Regions from separate parts of the Streptomyces sp. NPDC058308 genome, predicted to be linked through region 3. Evidence: riboswitches for the same ligand, from Rfam matches in the RefSeq annotation. Region 3 holds a riboswitch; each other region holds the start of a gene.
The links. A riboswitch is a leader RNA that binds a small molecule or an ion and turns the genes downstream of it on or off. The one in region 3 is predicted to bind cobalamin.
Positions count from the first base shown of each region.

Region 1: it holds a riboswitch for cobalamin, as region 3 does, so the genes downstream of both, metE (5-methyltetrahydropteroyltriglutamate--homocysteine S-methyltransferase) here and ACFVYL_RS06170 (ABC transporter substrate-binding protein) in region 3, are expected to answer to the same signal.
Region 2: it holds a riboswitch for cobalamin, as region 3 does, so the genes downstream of both, ACFVYL_RS04910 (ABC transporter substrate-binding protein) here and ACFVYL_RS06170 (ABC transporter substrate-binding protein) in region 3, are expected to answer to the same signal.

Region 1 covers NZ_JBHVZA010000009.1:96,659-103,033, forward strand. Annotated here, with positions in the region: gene ACFVYL_RS14700 (phosphotransferase) at 1-310, opposite strand, end outside; gene metE (5-methyltetrahydropteroyltriglutamate--homocysteine S-methyltransferase) at 405-2,723, opposite strand; cobalamin riboswitch at 2,887-3,123, opposite strand; gene ACFVYL_RS14710 (DUF6629 family protein) at 3,309-3,968, shown strand; gene ACFVYL_RS14715 (hypothetical protein) at 3,965-4,762, opposite strand; gene ACFVYL_RS14720 (hypothetical protein) at 4,933-6,081, opposite strand; gene ACFVYL_RS14725 (GNAT family N-acetyltransferase) at 6,220-6,375, opposite strand, start outside.
Region 2 covers NZ_JBHVZA010000002.1:504,052-510,426, reverse strand. Annotated here, with positions in the region: gene ACFVYL_RS04925 (haloacid dehalogenase-like hydrolase) at 1-651, opposite strand, end outside; gene ACFVYL_RS04920 (helix-turn-helix domain-containing protein) at 868-1,737, shown strand; gene ACFVYL_RS04915 (VOC family protein) at 1,734-2,210, shown strand; cobalamin riboswitch at 2,229-2,414, shown strand; gene ACFVYL_RS04910 (ABC transporter substrate-binding protein) at 2,480-3,517, shown strand; gene ACFVYL_RS04905 (FecCD family ABC transporter permease) at 3,760-4,791, shown strand; gene ACFVYL_RS04900 (ABC transporter ATP-binding protein) at 4,851-5,660, shown strand; gene ACFVYL_RS04895 (metallophosphoesterase) at 5,888-6,375, shown strand, end outside.
Region 3 covers NZ_JBHVZA010000003.1:174,247-180,621, reverse strand. Annotated here, with positions in the region: gene ACFVYL_RS06195 (PLP-dependent cysteine synthase family protein) at 1-149, opposite strand, end outside; gene ACFVYL_RS06190 (MoaD/ThiS family protein) at 162-440, opposite strand; gene ACFVYL_RS06185 (putative leader peptide) at 571-672, opposite strand; gene ACFVYL_RS06180 (ABC transporter ATP-binding protein) at 739-1,536, opposite strand; gene ACFVYL_RS06175 (FecCD family ABC transporter permease) at 1,578-2,588, opposite strand; gene ACFVYL_RS06170 (ABC transporter substrate-binding protein) at 2,771-3,772, opposite strand; cobalamin riboswitch at 3,816-3,992, opposite strand; gene ACFVYL_RS06165 (Mov34/MPN/PAD-1 family protein) at 3,956-4,378, opposite strand; gene ACFVYL_RS06160 (amino acid permease) at 4,484-5,965, opposite strand; gene ACFVYL_RS06155 (DUF2017 domain-containing protein) at 6,337-6,375, opposite strand, start outside.

The sequences.
Region 1 (6,375 bases), on a different contig from region 3:
TCACCCAGTCCGCACGCGGCGGCCCTTCCTCCAGGTGTTCCAGGACCAGGACCCGGTCGAGGGGGTCGGTGCCGAGGAGCGCCGGCACCACCGGCGGGTCGACGTGGGCCGCGAGCCGCAGCGCGGCGACCTCGCGCGCGTACCGGTCGGCGGCGTCCGGCCCTTCGACGAGCTGCTTGACCACCACAGGCGTGCCGGACAACTCGGCTCGCCACACCCGGGATCGCGGGCTGCTGGCCAGTTTGCGGGCCCGGCCGGGCACACCCAGCTCCGCCGTCAGTCTTTCCCCGAACGGTAACCGTGACTTCATGGCACGCATCCTCGCACGACGCGCCGATCCGGCCCCGCGCGGCGAGCGAGGGGCCGAATCGGCGCGGACCGTGCCGTGTCGTCAAGACGTGTCGTCAGGAAGCGGAGAGCTCCTCGCGGACCGTTCTGGCCGCCGCGACCAGGTTCTCCAGGGACGACCGTGTCTCGGGCCAGCCGCGCGTCTTCAGGCCGCAGTCCGGATTGACCCACAGCCGTTCGGCGGGGATCGCCTCGAGTCCCGTGCGCAACAGGGCCGCGGCCTCGTCGGCGCTCGGCACCCGCGGCGAGTGGATGTCGTACACGCCAGGACCCGCCTCCCGCGGATAGCCGTGCGCCGCGAGCTCCCGGGCGACCTGCATGTGGGAGCGGGCCGCCTCCAGGCTGATGACGTCGGCGTCGAGGTCGTCGATGGCCTGGACGATGTCACCGAACTCGGCGTAGCACATGTGCGTATGGATCTGCGTGTCCGGCCGCACCCCGCTCGTGGTGAGACGGAACGCCTCGGTCGCCCAGGCCAGATAGGCCGGGTGGTCGGCGGCGCGCAGCGGCAGCGTCTCGCGCAGCGCGGGCTCGTCGACCTGGATGACCGACGTCCCGGCCGCCTCCAGGCCGACGACCTCGTCGCGCAGGGCGAGGGCGACCTGGCGGGCGGTGTCCCCGAGCGGCTGGTCGTCACGGACGAAGGACCAGGCGAGCATGGTGACGGGGCCGGTGAGCATGCCCTTGACGGGGCGGCCGGTGAGCGACTGGGCGTATGTCGTCCAGCGCACCGTCATCGGCTCGGGCCGCGAAATGTCACCCGCGAGGATCGGCGGTCGCACATAGCGGGTGCCGTAGGACTGGACCCAGCCGTGCTGGGTGGCGAGGTACCCGGTGAGCTGCTCGGCGAAGTACTGCACCATGTCGTTGCGTTCGGGCTCGCCGTGCACCAGGACGTCGATGCCCGCCTTCTCCTGGAAGGAGATCACTTCCTGGATCTCGGCCTTGATGCGCTCCTCGTACCCGTCACCGTCGATCCGGCCGGCCCGCAAGTCGGCGCGGGCGGCCCGCAGTTCGCCGGTCTGCGGGAAGGAGCCGATGGTGGTCGTCGGGAGGAGCGGCAGGCCGAGGGCGGTGCGCTGGGCCGCCGCACGCTCCGCATACGGCTGGGAGCGGCGGGCGTCGGCCGCCGTCACGGCCCCGGTGCGGGCGCGGACGGCCGGGTCACGGGTGATGGGGGAGCCGGCCCGGGAAGCCAGATCGGCGCGGTTCGCGGCGAGTTGGGTGGAGATCGTGTCGGTGCCCTGGGCCAGGCCCCGTGCGAGCGTGACGATCTCGGTGGTCTTCTGGCGTGCGAAGGCCAGCCAGCGCAGGATCTGCGGCTCGATGTCCCGTTCGAGGGCCGCGTCGACGGGGACATGGAGCAGGGAGCAGGAGGCGGCCACGTCGACCCGGTCGGCCAGGCCGAGCAGCGTGCCGAGCGTGGTGAGGGACTTCTCCAGGTCGTTGACCCAGATGTTGCGTCCGTTGACGACGCCCGCCACCAGCCGCTTGCCGGGCAGCCCTCCGACGGCCGCGAGCGCGTCGAGGTTGGCGGCGGCCGCGTCGGTGAAGTCGAGTGCGAGGCCGTCGACCGGGGCCTTGGCGAGCACCGGAAGGGCGTCGCCGAGTCGGTCGAAGTACGAGGCGACCAGCAGTTTCGGCCGGTCGGTGAGGGCGCCGAGGTCGCGGTAGGCGCGCTCGGCCGCGTTGAGCTCGGCCGGCGTGCGGTCCTGGACGAGCGCGGGCTCGTCGAGCTGGACCCATTCGGCGCCCGCCGCGCGCAGGTCGGCGAGGACCTCGGCGTACACCGGCAGGAGGCGGTCGAGGAGGGTCAGCGGGTCGAAGTCGGCGGCCACCCCGGGGGCGGGCTTGGCCAGGAGGAGGTAGGTGACCGGGCCGACGAGGACGGGCCGCGCCGTCAGACCCAGCGCCCGGGCCTCCTTGAACTCGCCGACCTGCTTGGCGGAGTCGGCCCGGAACACCGTCCCGGGAGCCAACTCGGGGACCAGGTAGTGGTAGTTGGTGTCGAACCACTTCGTCATTTCCAGCGGCGCCACGTCCTGGGTGCCGCGCGCCATCGCGAAGTAGCCGTCGAGCGCGTCCGCGTCGACCGCGCGACGGTGCCGCTCGGGGAGGGCGCCGACCATGACGCTGGTGTCGAGGACGTGGTCGTAGTACGAGAAGTCGCCGGTCGGGACTTCGCCGATGCCGGCGTCGGCGAGTTCACGCCAGTTCGAGCGGCGGAGCTCGGCGGCGGCGTCCCGGAGGGCGTCCGCGGTGACGCGGCCCTTCCAGTAGCCCTCGATCGCCTTCTTGAGTTCCCGGTTGGCACCCTGGCGGGGGTAGCCGTACACGGTGGCCCGTACTGCCGCGGCTGCGGGCTTGGTGGTCACGGAGATCTCCTTCGCGAGATGAATCCCTGAGATCCCGGAGACGGGACGAGAGCGCGAAGGGTGGCAGCACCGGGCGGTTCGGGATCGCGTGGTCGACGCGGTCGTCCGTCCAGTGTGTACGCCGACCCGCCCTCGAGGTCACCGAGATATCCGCGCACGAATGGTTCGCACACGGACAGCGGGCAGGTCTTCGGACTCACGGGCCCGTCCAGCGCCTTCCTGAAGAAGGCGGTCGGACACCTACTGGCCGTCGCTTCCCAGGACCGGAGTGGCGGTCCCAGTGCATGTGACGGCGGTCGTTCCCGCTCACCGCTGCGGGGCAGTCCCGGATTCACACCGGGTTCCCTCTTGCGACGCTCCCGCCTGGCGGACGGGGCGAACCAGCTGTACGGATCACCATACGGGGCCACCCGCCGGTGGACCGCGTCGCGTTGGGCATTGGAAGGGTGAGGTGGAACACGTGAGGTGGGTGCTTCGCCGACGCGGCGGGCGGGAAGTGGAGGGCGGTGGCCCCCCGGGGGGAGCCCCCCCCCGAAAGGCACGGCCGACGCGCTCCCGCGCCGGGGCGGCCGTACCGTGGCTGCCATGTGCTGGAGCGAGACGGCCGACCTCGTCGCAGGCGCGGGCATCACGGCCGTGGGGGTCGCCTCCGTGACCCTGGCGGCCCGGCGCCCCCGTGACCTGCCGCTGGCCGCGCTGCCGCTCCTCCTGGGCCTCCACCAGATCATCGAGGCAGCCGTCTGGCACCACGACGGCGGCACCGGGCCCGCCACCGTTGCCTGGGCCGTCATCGCGCTCCCGCTCCTTCCGCTGTGGGTACCGGCGGCCGTGCTGTGCTCCGCGCCGCCGAGCGCTCGCCGCCGCCTCCTCGTGCCGCTGGCGGCGGGCATCGCAACGGCGGCGACGCTCACCTACGTGCTGGCGGCCCGCACCGTGACGGCCGGGATCCGGGGGCACACGGTCGGATACTCCCTTGGCCTGCCGCAGGCGCAGCTGATCGTCGCCGGCTACCTCCTCGCCACCATCGGCTCCCTGCTCTTGTCCGGCGACCGGGGCCTGGTCCTCTTCGGCGTCCTGGTCGCGGTCGGGGCCGCGGTCTCCGTCGTGCTGTGGCGGCAGGAGTACATCTCGACGTGGTGCGCGTTCGCCGCGGTGTGCTCGGTGGTCCTGCTGCGCTGGGTCGTAAGCCGCCGTCCGCCGCGCCGGGCGTCGCGACCCTGCGGAGATCCGTCAGAAGGGCCCTAACCCCGGCACTCCTGTTCCCGGCGACCGGCCCCGCTGAGGAGGTCGACGCGCTGGCCCGCCCCCTCTTTGAGGACGTAGAGGGTGCCGTCCCCGGGGGACCAGTCCCGTGGGACGAGGAAGGTGCGGTCTCCGGAGACGTGGAACAGGCGCAGACCCGCGTACTCGTACGCGTACTGGCTGCCCTTGTCGGTGACGCGCCGGAAACAACTGCCGCCGCCCCGGATCATCAAGTCCTTCTCGCTGAAGACGACGACCGCGGGGAAGTCGCTCCGGAGGGTCCGTTCGGTCAGGTCCGCGCGGCCGCGGCCGGCGATCGCCGCGTACGCCGACACGGCCCAGAACAGTGACAGGACGCAGACGAACAGCGTGAGCCCCCAGAGCCGCAGGTCCCGGCGCGTGCGCGTGCGGGCGTACGCGTTGAGCGCGAAGCCGCCGATCGCGGTGAGCGGCAGCAGCAGGTCGAACAGCCACGGGCTGAGCGGATACAGCGGTACGAGGACGACGGGCACGGCCCAGGCGAACCGGAGCACCCGGACGGCGCGGGCGAGCCGTTCCGGTTCGCCCGCCGCCCAGCGGAGCAGCCCGAGCACGCCGAGGGCCGCACCCGCGGCCAGCCAGGCGGGGAGATAGAGAGCGCCGACACTGCGCAACAGATAGTCGCTGGTGGAGAAGTGGAACACGGTGTCGCGCAGCCCGAGCGCCTTGGTCTCGGCGTCGGTGCTCGCCCAGCCGAAGTAGAACAGGACCGCGGTCAGAAGGGTGACGAGGGACCCGATGGCGCCGACGATCTCCACCCAGCCGACTCTGGGGTCGGCGGGGAGTGTGGGAGGAGGCGGTGGTGCGGGTGGGGCGGGCTCGGGTTCTGGGTCAGGCGGGGGGTTTGGGGGCGGAGCCGGGTCCGGGGCGGGTCCCGGCGCGGGTTCTGGCTCCGGTCCTGGTCTCGGTTCGGGGGGCGGGGGCCCGCTCATCGGGCGAACGCGTTCGCCGGGCCGAGGGAGCCGGGCGACCGCGATACGGACGACGGCGAAGACGACCGGGAGGTAGGTGGCGCGACGCCGCTCCAGTCGAGGGTGAACGCCGCCCGCCTGGCGACCCGGGCCCCGTTCTTCGTCACGAGCGTCACGTCGATCACTGTGGGCCGCAGGCCACCGAAGCCGTCAGGCCCCGGCAGGTCCACGGCGATCGATCCGTCCTTGCAGCACCTCGCCTTGTCCTCCTCGTCGCCGAAGGGCCGCAGGCTGACTGGGCCCGTCAGCTCCCGTGCGCGCAGCTCCACGGTGGCCGGCGAGTCCGGCCAGGTGCCTTGGAAGTAGGCGGTCGAGCCGGGCGTGTACGTGGTGTCCGTGGCGGAGATCCCGCTGGCGCAGGCCGCGGTGCCCGTCGGGGCGGGCCGCAGCACCACTCGCTCGCCGGGGTGCTGACGGTAGTAGGCGACGAAGCGTTGGAGGACCGCGAAGGCATCCCCGTCCTTGCACAGGTATCCGGTGTTCCCCGGCCGGTACCCGGCCGTGCGCAGCCCCGCTTCGGCCTTGACCGCGATGGCCAGCCCGCCGGTCTCGCCCTGTGCGGCCTTACAGATCCCGGCGAGTCCTTCGATGGCCTTCCAGGCCTGCGGAGTCGCCGAGTTGTCGATCCGCCTGCCGGGGTCGACCGAGGTGTTGTAGGCCTGCTGGCACTCGCCCTTCTGCAGCAGGTCGTACAGGCTGTCGGGCTCGAAGGTCTCGTCCGTGTTGGGCGACTTGGGGCCCCACGGAAGCCAGCCAGGCGGCTGCCCCCCGCCACGGTGTCCGCCACCGCCACCACTGGAACCGCTGTCGGAACCCTCACCGGCTGCGGTACCGCCCTTGCCCCCGCCTCCACCACCGGTCTGCCAGGCCCCACTCGAAGAGCCACCCGACCCACCCGAAGACCCGCTCCTCGTGCCGCCCCCCGAGCCCCCGCTGTCCCCTGCGGCCCCCGTACCACCGCCGCCGGTGTCCGTCCCCGCGCTCCCGTCCAGGGCCCCCGAGCCACCTTCGCCACTCCGTGCCCCGCTGCCGGGCGACGCCGCTTCTCTTATCCCGAAGAACAGCCCCACCACCAGCACGAACCCGGCGACGGCATAAGCCCACATCGGAACCCGCACGGCACCTGAACCAGAGCGAACAGCCATGACGGCACCCCCGTATCGCCTCCTTTCATCATGCTCCGGAGGCGCGGCGCCTGGTATCCCTTCTGCCGATGGATGGGTCGGCCACGGACGGCCCGGGATTCACGGGCGCCAGTACAGCGCCGGGTCGGGGTGGTCGACGAAGCCCAGGTTGCGGTAGAGCGGTTCGCCCTCGGGGGAGGCGTACAGGTCCACGCGGGAGGCCTCACTCGCGCGGAACCAGTCGAGCAGCGCCTGCATGATCGCCCGGCTGTGGCC
Region 2 (6,375 bases), on a different contig from region 3:
CACCAGGTCCTCGCTGGCCGCGCTGACCACGTACACCTCGACGCCGTGCGCGCGCAGCGTCCCGTAGAGCTGGCGCATGCCGCGCGAGAACTCCGGCGGCTTCACCTCGGTCCTGGTGAGCTTGCCGTCCTCGTAGTACTCGGCCGGGATCGGCTTCTTGTACGCGAGGAGCTCGTCGACGTACCCCTTGAGCTCCTTCAGCGTGAAGCCGGAGAAGATCTGCGCGGCCCAGGGGTAGGAGACCTGGTCGTCCACGTCGCACAGCCGCAGGTAGTAGCTGTAGAGGCTCTCCTTGTGACCGGGCTTGTCCTTGAAGGGGATGATCTTCAGGGACGGGTCCATCGTCTTGCGGGTGAGGACGCCCTTCATCTCCAGGAACGGCAGCAGCGCCTCTTCGAGGTCGCCTCGGTACGTGGTGTTGTCCGCGTCGAAGACCGCGTACGCGCCCTTGTGGTCGTTCTTCGCGATGACCTTGCCGAGCTGCTTCGCCACGGGCTTCGGCCAGTGCGACAGCTCGCGGGCGGTGGCCGCCGAGGTGTCGGCGGCGCTCGCCTCGCCCGTCGGCCACAGCGCGCTGCCCGCGAGGACGGCGGCGGCCAGCGCGCCCGTGGTGCCGATGACGGCCAGCTTGCTCTTTGCCCGTACTGCCATGGTGTGACGTCCCTGCCGTTCCTGAGAGCGATGCGCGGCCCCGTCCGGAGCGGCGGGCAATGCTATGGGGATCGGCGGCCATTTCCCATGATCGAAGTCACCGCGCCCGGGGGGCATGGGGAAAGTGAACCCGGGTAGCGGAGGGGGACGCCCGGCCCGCCCCGGCCCGCCGTCGTCACCGCGACCGCTCGGGACCCACCGCGCATACTGGTTTCCATGGGCTCCCGTGAGTTCGTCAGGGCCGCGCCGCGGCTCGACGGCATGGTCGTCTCCGCGGTCGGCTACCGCACCGCGGGACAGCGCCCCGCACTGCACCGGGGCCTGCCCTCGCCGTATCTGACGGTGATCTTCTCGCTGGACGGGCCCATCGCCACCGGCGCCACCCCCGACCGGGCGACAGGACCGGACGCGGCACGCACCGAGATCGTGGTGGGCGGCCTGCACCAGAGCCCGGCGTACGTCGTACAGCCCGAGCACGAGGCGGGCATCCAGCTCGCCGTGCATCCCCTGGCGGCCCGGGCCCTCCTCGGTGTGCCCGCCGCTGGCCTGACCGGACAGCTCGTCGTCGACGGCACCGACGTGTTCGGCGACCGCGCCGCCGACGTCCGGGAGCGGTTGTGCGAGCTGGACACCTGGGCGGACCGGTTCGCCCACCTCTCCGCCTACCTGCGCCGGCTCGCGTCCGACGACCGCGCCGCGGGGTCCGTCCGCCCCGAGGTCGCCGAGGCCTGGGCCTGGCTGGCCCGGCACCGCGGCGCGGGCACCCTGGGCGGCCTGTCCCGGCACGTCGCGCTCAGCGAGCGCCGGCTGACCGCGCTGTTCCGCGCCGAGACCGGGCTGAGCCCCAAGCAGGCGGCGCGCCTCATGCGCTTCCAGCACGCCAAGGCCACCGTGGTCCGCGCCGTCGCGGCGGGCGCCCCGCCGGACCTCGCCCGGGTCGCGGCCGACACCGGCTATTACGACCACTCGCACCTCGTCCGCGACTTCCGGCAGTACACCGGGGCGAGCCCCACCCACTGGCTGGCCGAAGAGTGCCGGAATATCCAAGCCGGGGCGCACGGCAAGGGCGAAGACTCGAAGACATGAACACCACACCGCACACCACATCCAACCCGAACTCCGAGCCGACCCCCGCCGCGGGTGAGCACCTCGCCACACCCCCTCCCGCCGTCTGGCCGGGCGTGCAGGCCCAGGACGCCCCCGCGCTGATCGATTTCCTCGTCGACACCGTCGGCTTCCTGCGCACCGCCGTCTACGAGGACGGGGGCCGCGTCGCCCACGCCCAGCTCGACTGGCCCGAGGGCGGCGGCGTCATGCTCGGCTCGTACGACCCGGAGGCCGCGGCCACCTGCGGCAAACCCGGCACCGCGGGCGCCTACGTCGTCACCGCCCAGGTGGACGACCTGTACCGCCGCCTCACCGGGGCGGGCGTGAAGATCACCGCCGAGATCGAGGACAAGCCGTACGGCAGCCGCGAATTCGGCATCGAGGACCCGGAGGGAAACCGCTGGTCGTTCGGCACCTACCGCGGCGAGCCGAGGCCCGCGCCGACCACGTGAGGGCGTGTGACAGGTGCGTGATAACTTGCGCAAGCCAGTCAAACCCACACCTGGGCCAGGGAATCCGGTGCGAATCCGGAACTGACGCGCAGCGGTGAGGGGGACGGGCGGGGCCACGGCCACTGGATGTCTCCGGACGCCCGGGAAGGCGCCCCGCCCGGTCGATCCCGAGTCCGAAGACCTGCTGGCGCCTCCGCTCGCACACCGGGCGACGGAGGTCGTGACGCAGGCCAGGCTCCGCGTATGAGCCGTGAGACTTGAAGGATCACGTGTCCTCGACAGCCCGTATATCCGCCCTCCTCTGTGCCGGTCTGCTCGCGCTCACCGCGTGCGGCGACGGCTCCGCACAGAACTCCGCGCACTCCGGGGGCGGGAGCGCCGACGGCTATCCGGTCACGGTCGCCTCCTGCGGCAAGGAGGCGAAGGTCACGGCGCCGCCGCGGCGGGCCGTCTCCCTCGACCAGGGCTCCACGGAGATCCTGCTCTCCCTCGGCCTCGCCGACCGGATGGCCGGCACCGGCACCTGGACCGACCCGGTCCTGAAGAACCTGGCGAAGGACAACGCGAAGGTGGAGCGCCTCGCCGACCGCTACCCGTCGCTGGAGAAGGTCCTCGCCAAGGAGCCGGACTTCGTCAGCGCCTCCTTCCTCTACACGGTCGGCAAGGGCGGGGTCGCCGACCGTACGAAGTTCACCGAGCTCGGCGTGCCCGTCTACGTCTCGCCCACCGACTGCGCGGGCAAGGACAACGACGGCGCGGGCGACGGCAAGCGCGTGAAGACCCTCACCATGGACAGCGTCTACGGCGAGGTGCGCGACCTCGCGAAGGTCTTCGGCGTGGAGAAGCGCGGCGAGAAGCTGATCGCCGGCATGAAGAACCGCGTCACGGCGGCCACGAAGGACATCGACGCCTCCGACGCGCGCCTCATGTACTGGTTCGCCAACTCCGACGCCCCGTACATGGCGGGCTGCTGCGGCGCCCCCGGCATCATCACCCGCGAACTCGGCGCGAAGAACGTCTTCGACGACACCCGCGAGGAGTGGCCCCAGATCAACTGGGAGACCGTCGCCGACCGCGACCCCGACGTCATCGTCCTCGGCGACCTCACGCGCAAGTCGCAGTCGGCCGAGAGCGCCGCCGCGAAGATCAAGTTCCTGGAGTCCAACCCGGCGACGAAGAACCTGACCGCCGTGAAGAAGAAGCGGTACGTGCTGCTCAGCGGCCAGGCCATGAATCCCACGATCCGCACGGTCGACGGCATCGAACAGGTCGCGGCCGCGCTGCGGAAGTTCGGACTCGTCACGTGAAGCGGGCCGCGGCGAGCGGGGCCACGGGCACGGGCGCGGACACGGGCGCGGACACGGACACGGACACGGGCGCGGGGGCGGGCACGGCGGAGGCCGCGCCCGGCGCCGCCGTACTCCCGGAACCCGGGCAGGGTCCGCGCGGGGGATGGCGCCCGAGCCTGCGCGGGGGTCTGCGCCTGAGCCTGCGCGGAGGTCTGCGCGGGGGTCTGCGCCTGAGCCTGCGCGGAGGTCTGCGCGGGGGTCTGCGCCTGAGCCTGCGCGGGGGTCTGCGCCTGAGCCTGCTCTGGGCGATCGGCGTCGCCGCGCTCCTCCTCTCCGTGTCCGTGGCGGTCACCATCGGCCCCGCGGACATCTCCGTGCCCGACGTGTGGTCGACCGTCGCCGCCCACCTCGGCTGGGGCGAGACCCCCCTCACCCCGATCAGGGACGGCATCGTCTGGAACCTGCGGATGCCGCGCACCCTGCTCGCCGCGGTCTGCGGCGCGGGCCTCGCCGTCTGCGGGGCGGTCATGCAGTCCCTGCTCCGCAACCCCCTCGCGGACCCCTTCGTGCTCGGGGTGTCGTCAGGGGCGTCCACGGGAGCGGTCGCGGTCGTCGTCCTCGGGGTCGGCGGGGGAGCGGTCTCGGTCTCGGCGGGCGCCTTCGCCGGGGCGGTCTGCTCCTTCGCCCTGGTCCTTCTCCTGAGCCACACGCTGGGCGACACCACGGACCGGGTCGTGCTGTCCGGCGTCGCGGCCATGCAGCTCTTCTCCGCGCTGACCTCGTTCGTGGTGCTCACGGCGGGCGACGCGGAGACCACCCGCGGCGTGCTGTTCTGGCTCCTCGGCTCGCTCAGCGGGATCGGCTGGACGGACGTGTGGCTGTGCGCCGGGGTGCTCGCGGTGACGCTGCTCGTCTGCCTCACCCACGCCCGTACGCTCGACGCGTTCGCGTTCGGCCAGGAGGCGGCCGCGACGCTGGGCGTCCGGGTGGCCCGCACCCGGCTCGTGCTGCTCTGCACGACGGCCCTGCTGACCGCGGCCCTGGTCAGCTCGGCGGGCGCCATCGGCTTCGTCGGCCTGGTCCTGCCGCACGCGGCCCGCGCGTTCGTCGGTTCCGGGCACGCCCGGCTGCTCCCGGTCACGGCGCTCGCCGGCGCGGTCTTCCTGGTCTGGGTGGACACGCTGGCCCGCACGGCCCTGGACCCGCAGGAGGTCCCGGTCGGCGTGGTGACCTCGCTCATCGGCGTACCGGCGTTCGTGGCGGTCCTCTACCGGACGCGGCGGGTGGCATGACGCACGAAGAGGGTGTCATGACGTACGAGGAGGGTGTCATGACGTACGAGGAAGGTGTCATGACCCACGACCCGATCCCCGCGGACGCGGCGGGCCTGCGCGCCGACCGCGTCAGCCGGGAGGCGGGCGGCCGTCTCGTCGTCGACGGCGTCAGCCTCGCCCCGCCCGCGGGCGCCACCGTGGGACTCCTCGGCCCCAACGGATCCGGCAAGTCCACGCTCCTGCGCATCCTCGCGGGCGTCCTCGCCCCGGCCTCGGGCATCGTCACCCTGGACGGCCGCTCGCTGACGGACACGGGCCGCCGGGCGGTGGCGCGCCGGATCGCCGTGGTCGAACAACACGCTTCGACACAGGTGGAGTTGACCGTACGAGACGTCGTACGGCTCGGCCGTATCCCGCACCGTCGGGCATGGTCGGCCCCCACGCCCCACGACGAGCGGGCGGTACGTGACGCACTGGCGCGCACCGGACTCACCGAACGCGCCGCCCAGGCCTGGCACACCCTCTCCGGAGGCGAACGCCAGCGCGTCCAGATCGCCCGCGCGCTCGCCCAGGAGCCCCGCGAGCTCCTCCTCGACGAGCCGACCAACCACCTGGACATCCAGCACCAGTTGGACCTGCTTTCCCTGGTGGCGGAGCTCCCGGTGACCAGCGTGATCGCGCTGCACGACCTCAACCTGGCGGCGATGTTCTGCGACCACCTGCTCGTCCTGCGGGAGGGCACGGCGTACGCGACGGGAACCCCGGCCGAGGTGATCACCGAGGAGCTGATCGCCGAGGTCTACGGAGTGCGGGCGGTGGTGACGCCGGGGGAGGAGGACGGCGACCCACCGGGCGGCCGCCCTTCGGTGAGGTTCCTGCGGAGCTGAGCCGCCGGACCAGGCCAGACGCGCGGGAATGGCCCTTAACGAGGGCCTGTCGGCCGCCTTAGGTTCACGGGAAGGGCCTACGAAGGCCCCGCGAGGACCGCAAGGAATGAGGACCCACAGGGATGATGTCGGCACGATCAGCGGGGCACGGGACACCAACGGCGTCGGAGAAACTGTCGGCGACACCGGAACCGGAGAAGCCGTCGGCGCCACAGGAACTGTCCCCGATATCGGTGATCGCCCAGGTGAGCGACGTCCACATCGACACCGGCGCCGACGACGGCGGACGCAGCGTCGCCCGCACCCGGGCCGTCATGGACTACCTGAACGACCTCCCGTACGACCTGGACGCCGTCATCGTCACCGGCGACATCGCCGACCACGCGACCCCGTCCGAGTACGAGGCGGCCCGGGGGCTCCTCACGTCCCGGCACCCGCTGCTGACCTGCCCCGGCAACCACGACGAGCGCGCCGCGTTCCGCGAGCACCTGCTCGGCGAGGCCCCGAGCACGGCGCCGGTCAATCACTCCCGCACCACGGACCGCTTCGTCCTGGCCCTGTGCGACACCTCGGTCCCCGGCGAGGACCACGGCAGGCTGGCGGACGAGACGCTGGCCTGGCTGTCCGCCCTCCTCGCCGACACCCCGCCCACGCGCCCGGTCCTGATCGCCTTCCACCACCCGCCGGTCCCGCTGCACACGCCGTACGTGGACGG
Region 3 (6,375 bases):
TGGAGGGCCGGCCGGTCCTTGATGGAACCGGTCGGGTTGCGGTCCTCCAGCTTGGCCCAGATGCGGACGTCGTCCGCGGGAGAGAGCCGCGGCAGGCGGACGAGCGGCGTGTTGCCGACCGCGGCGAGCGGGGAGTCGTAGCGAGGCATCCGGGTTCGGGCCTAGACCATGCCGCCGGCGACGGCCGGCAGGATCGTGACGTTGTCGCCGTCGGCGAGCTTCGTGGAGATGCCGTCGAGGAAGCGGACGTCCTCGTCGTTGAGGTACACGTTCACGAAGCGGCGCAGCTTGCCGCCGTCGACGATGCGCTCGGCGATGCCCTGGTGGCGCGAGTCGAGGTCGGCGAAGAGCTCGGCGAGGGTGTCTCCGCTGCCCTGGACGGCCTTCTCGCCGTCGGTGTAGGTGCGGAGGATGGTCGGGATGCGGACCTCGATGGCCATGCTGGGGCTCCTGTCGGGGGTCGAGAAGTGCGGGTGGTGGGCGCGCGGCGGCGCTGCGCTGGCGGGGTGCCCGGTGGTACGTGGGTGTACGGGGCGCGGCGCCGCGGCCCACGGCCTGCGGCGGCACGGTTCAGCGGGTACAGATCGCGCTGGCGAGGCGGCACAGATCGACGTGCAGCCGCGCAACGAGCAGTGCGCCCGGCGTCTTTTCGCTCACGTCGTGGGAAACCATGCGGTCATCGTATCGATTCCCGGTCCGGATCCCGGAATGTGATCTCAACTGCTGGACGGAATCTGTTCAGGATGCGGGCGGAGGCAGATAGACGACGGTCGGGGCGCCGGTCAGCGGATGGATGCCGACCTCGGCGCTCACGCCGTAGACGGCGGCGAGCAGCTCGGCGGTGAGGACCTCCTTCGGCGTCCCGGAGGCGACGAGGCGGCCGCCGTCCAGGACGTAGAGGCGGTCGCAGTAGTACGCGGCGAGGTTCAGGTCGTGCAGGGCCAGGAGGTTCGTCGTGCCCAGGCCCCGTACGAAGGAGAGGATGTCGAGCTGGTAGCGGATGTCCAGGTGGTTGGTGGGCTCGTCGAGGACGACGAGGGTGGGCTGCTGCACGAGGGCGCGGGCCACCAGGGCACGCTGGCGCTCGCCGCCGGAGAGCGAGGGGAAGGTGCGGTGGGCCAGCTCCTCGACGCCGACCCGGGCGAGCGCCGCCGTGACGAGTTCCTCGTCGGCCGCCGTGTCCGCCTCCCAGAACCGCTTGTGCGGGGAGCGGCCCATGGCGACCACCTGCCGGACGGTCAGCTCGAACGCCGCCTGCCCGTCCTGCGGGACCGTGGCGAGGCGGCGGGCGCGCGCCTTCGGGGTGAGCGCGTGCAGGTCGTCGCCGTCGAGGAGGGCGCGGCCGCCGGTGGGGCGCAGGGTGCCGTACACGCAGCGCAGCAGGGTCGTCTTGCCGCTGCCGTTGGGGCCGACGACGCCGACGGTCTCGCCGGGGGCGGCGGTGAGGTCGACGGCGTCGAGGAGGAGGCGCCCGGCCACCTCGTACGAGAGTGTTTCGGTGCGCAGTGCACCGGCGGGCCGGGGCGGGTGGGTCATAGGCCGTTGGGTCATAGGCGGTCGGGTCATAGGCGGTCGGGTCATACCTGTACTCCTTCGTTGCGCCGCCGCAGCAGCCACAGGAAGAACGGGCCGCCGGTGAGCGCGGTGAGCACGCCCACCGGGATGTCCTGCGGCGCGGCGACGGTGCGCGCGGCGAGGTCGGCGACGACCAGGAAGACCGCGCCCATCAGCGCGACGACCGGCAGCAGCGCGCGGTGGGCGGCGCCGACCAGCATGCGGGCGGCGTGCGGCACCATCAGGCCGACGAAGCCGATGGCCCCGCTGTAGGCGACGAGGACGCCGGTGAGGAGCGAGGCGAGCACGAAGACGCCGACGCGGAAGCGGGCGGCGTCCAGGCCGAGGACGGTGGCGCCCTCCTCACCGGCGAGGAGCAGGTCGAGGGGGCGGGCCATGGCCACCAGGAGGGCCGTGCCGACGATCAGCGTGGCGCAGGGCAGGGCGAGCATGTCCCAGCGGGCGCTGCCGAGGCCGCCGAGCGTCCAGTACAGGACGTCCTTGAGGTGGTCCGCGCTGTCGGCGGTGACCAGGATGAGGCTGGTCAGCGCGGACAGGACGTACGAGACGGCGACGCCCGCGAGGATCAGGCGGCCGGTGGCGAAGCCGCCGCCGCCGCTTCTGGCCAGGGCGTAGACGAGGACCAGCGAGATCAGGGCGCCCGCGAAGGAGGCGGCCGGGATCGTGACGGTGGTCGACAGGGCGGCGCCGAGCCCGAAGACGCTGCCGAGCACGATGGCGCAGACCGCGCCGACGGAGGCGCCCGAGGAGACGCCGAGCAGGAACGGGTCGGCGAGGGGGTTGCGGACGAGGGCCTGGAGGACGGTGCCGATGACGGCGAGGCCCGCCCCGACGGTGGCTCCGAGGATGACCCTGGGGAGTCTTACGTCGAGGACGATGGTGCGGAAGGGGGAGGGTTCCGCTCTTCCCGTGAGGATCTCTATGACCTGGCTCGGGGGGATGCGGACGGAGCCGAGGGCCAGCCCGGCGAGTACCGATCCCGCCAGGGCGGCTGTGAGTACCGTCAGGACGATTAGGCGCCGTCCCCCCGCGTCCCGTCTGTCGCCCTGCGGGCTCGTCCTCAAACGCCGGACGGGCTGAAAGATCCGCCCCACGGGCTGGATAAGCCACCGGGCGGGGTGAAAGATCCGCCCCACGGGTTGAATGAGCCACCCGACGGGCTGAAAGATCCGCCGCCGCACCGGCTGAACAGGCCTCACAGCTGCGCCGCCAGCTTCCTCACCGCCTCCGGTGCTCGTACGCCGGTGACCACGTCCGACAGGGGCAGGACCGCGAAGCTCTTGTTCCTGATGGCCGGGACGTCCTGGAGGGCCGGGTCGTCGAGGAGGCGCTTCTTCTTCTGGGCGACGGACGTGGCGCCGTAGTCGAGGATCAGGATGGTCTGGGGCCCGCGCTCGACGACCTTCTCCCAGGACGCGTCGCTGAAGGACTTGTTCACGTCGGCGAAGACGTTGTGGCCGCCCGCCCGTTCGATGATGTCGTTGCCGATGCCCCGGCCGCCCGCCGTGAACGCGGACTTGTCGCCGTTGTCGTAGACGAAGACGGAGCGGGCCTTCTTGCCCTGGGACTTGCCCTGGGGCTTGCCCTGGGACTTGGACTTGGCGGCGGTGGCGGCCAGTTCGCGGCGGGCGTCGCCGATCCACCGGTCGGCGCGGGCCCGCACCCCGAACGTGGCGCCGACCTCGCGGACCTCGCGGTAGACGTCGTCCATGGAGACGGGGTGCCCGGCGCAGCCCTCGACGTTGAGGCGGCTGTGGATGCCGGACTTGGCGAGGGCCGAGCGGCTGCGGCCGTCGCCGGCGAGGAAGGCGCTCGCGTAGCCGCCGTACACGTAGTCGGGGTCGGCGGAGAGCAGCTTCTCGTAGGAGGGGTACTCCTTGGCGAGCACCGGGATCGACTTGTACGCCTTCTCGTACTCGGGCAGGACCTTGTCATCGAGGTAGGCGGTGCCCACGAGCCTGTCGCCGAGGCCGAGTTCGAGCATCACCTCGGTGGCGTGCTGGTTCATGGTGACGGCGCGCTTCGGGGGTGCGTCGTACGTGGTCCGCACGCCGCAGTTGGTGACGGTGTACGGGAATCCGGCGGCCTTGGCGGCGGGCCCGGTGGCACCGCCCGAGTCGGACGAGGAGCACGCGGCGAGCGGGACGAGCAGGGCGGCCGCGGCGAGCGCGCGTATGCCGGTGTGGCGGCGGGACATGGCTGAGCTGCCTCCTCCAGGGGATTTCCGCGTCCCCTGCGTTGCGTGGAGAAAGGCGGCAGGTCAGTTCCTGACTCCCCCGCCCCCGGCCGGTGCTTGCCGGGGGGACGGGGTCACAGTGGCGGGACCGTGCCGGGTTCGCACCGGCTTCCTGGCTCCTGCCGCCTCAATGGGTGGTCGGGGTCAGTATGCCTCGACGACCTGCACCTCTTCCTCGGTGACCACGCCGTCCACGATCCGGTAGGAGCGGAACTGGAAGGGGCCCGCGTCGTCGGTGTCCGCCGTGGAGACCAGGACGTAGTGCGCGCCGGGCTCGTTGGCGTAGGTGATGTCGGTGCGCGAGGGGTAGGCCTCGGTCGCGGTGTGCGAGTGGTAGACGATCACCGGCTCCTCGTCGCGGTCGTCCATGTCGCGGTAGAGCTTGAGGAGGTCGCCCGAGTCGAACTCGTAGAACGTGGGCGAGCGGGCCGCGTTCAGCATCGGGATGAAGCGCTCGGGGCGGCCGGTGCCCGCCGGGCCCGCGACCACACCGCAGGCCTCGTCGGGGTGGTCCTGGCGCGCGTGCGCGACGATCTGGTCGTGGAGGGCCTGGGTGAGGGTCAGCATGGGAGTCAGGATAAGCAGAGGGCCCGCACCGTACCGAAGTGTGGTACGGGCGGGCCCGAATGCTGGACAGGGGCCTTGGAGAGCCTCAGTCCTTCCGGATGAGGGTCAGTCCTTCGCGACGGAGTCGGAGACGCCGACCTTCTGCCGATTGAAGGCCGCAGCCTGCGGGTTGCGGCTCTTGAGGACCAGGTAGGAGACCGTGAGGATCGCGATCCAGACCGGAGCGGCGTAGAGCGAGACGCGGTTGTCCTTGTCGATGCCCATCATCACGATGACCATGCCGATGAAGAGCAGCGCGAACCAGCTGGTGTACGGGGCTCCCGGCGCCCGGAAGGTGGACTGCGGCAGCTCGCCGCGGTCGGCCTTGCGGCGGTAGCGGATCTGGCAGGCCAGGATCATGATCCAGGCCCACATGCCGGAGATGGTGGCGAAGGAGACGACGTAGGTGAACGCCTTGCCGGGCCACTGGTAGTTGATCCAGACGCCGACCAGCATGCACGCGGCGGAGGCGGTGGTACCGACCAACGGCAGGCCGTTCTTCGTGAGCTTGGTGAAGAACTTCGGGCCCTGGCCGTTGAGCGCCAGGTCGCGCAGCATGCGGCCGGTGGAGTACATGCCGGAGTTGCAGGAGGAGAGCGCGGCGGTGAGGACCACGAAGTTCACGATCGCGGCGCCGATGCCGAGGCCCATCTTCTCGAAGGCCGCGACGAAGGGCGACACGTCGGGCTTGAACGTCGTCCACGGCACGACGGACAGGATCATGATCAGCGCGCCGACGTAGAAGACGGCGATGCGCCACGGCACGGTGTTGATCGCCTTGGGCAGGACGGTCTTGGGGTCCTTGGACTCGCCCGCGGTGACGCCGACGAGCTCGACGGCGAGGAAGGCGAACATCACGATCTGCAGGGTCATCAGCGTGGAGCCGATGCCGTTGGGGAAGAACCCGCCCTCGTCCCACAGGTGGGTCATGGACGCGGTGTCACCGGCGTCGGAGAAGCCGATGGTGAGGATGCCGACGCAGATCAGGATCATGCCGATGATGGCGGTGACCTTGACCATCGAGAACCAGAACTCCAGCTCGCCGAAGAGCTTCACGGAGATGAGGTTCGCGCCGTACAGGATGACCGTGAAGACCAGCGCGTAGGCCCATTGTGGGAATGAGTCGTGTGTCCAGTACTGCATGTACTGGGCGGCCGCGGTCACTTCGGTGATGCCGGTGACGACCCAGAAGAGCCAGTACGTCCAGCCGGTCACGAATCCGAAGAACGGGCCCATGAACTCGCGTGCGTACTCCGAGAAGGAGCCGGACACGGGCCGGTACATGAGGAGCTCGCCGAGCGCCCGCATGATGAAGAAGATGACGAGGCCCGCGATGGCGTACGCCAGGATGAGGCTGGGGCCGGCCTTGTGGATGGCCTTGCCCGCGCCGAGGAACAGGCCGGTGCCGATGGCACCGCCGATCGCGATCATCTGGATCTGCCGGGCCCCGAGCCCGCGCTGATACCCCTCGCCCTCGCCGGACGAGCCCTGCACGACCCCACTGCCGCCGTGCTCGTCGTGATGCTCTTCGACCTGCACTGAGGTCATGGTGACGCCTTTCTCCATGCTGATCCGCGCCCGCTCATCTGCGTTTGGCTGCGGATCAGGTCCTGATCCCCCCGGATATGGATGGAGTGCTACCGGCGGTCTGCCGGCTGGAGCGCCCTCGGCGACATGGGTGGCGTCACCGAGCGGTCGTGAAGATTTATCACGGTGGCAACAGTGAGGGAATGAGCCACCTGTGGCGCACACCACAGGAAGAAGCGGACAAAGCGCCCTTGATACCGCAAAGAGGGGCAACGCCTTGACGCGATCGTTATCCGGATTTGAGCATCCGCTGAGCGAACGGCCCGCCCGGTGAACAGAACCTGTCTACTACAACAAATTTCGCTGCCTTCTGCACCGGTTTTCGCCCGGAATCAGTCCAGCAACGTCCCGACCAGCGTTTCCTGCAGTCC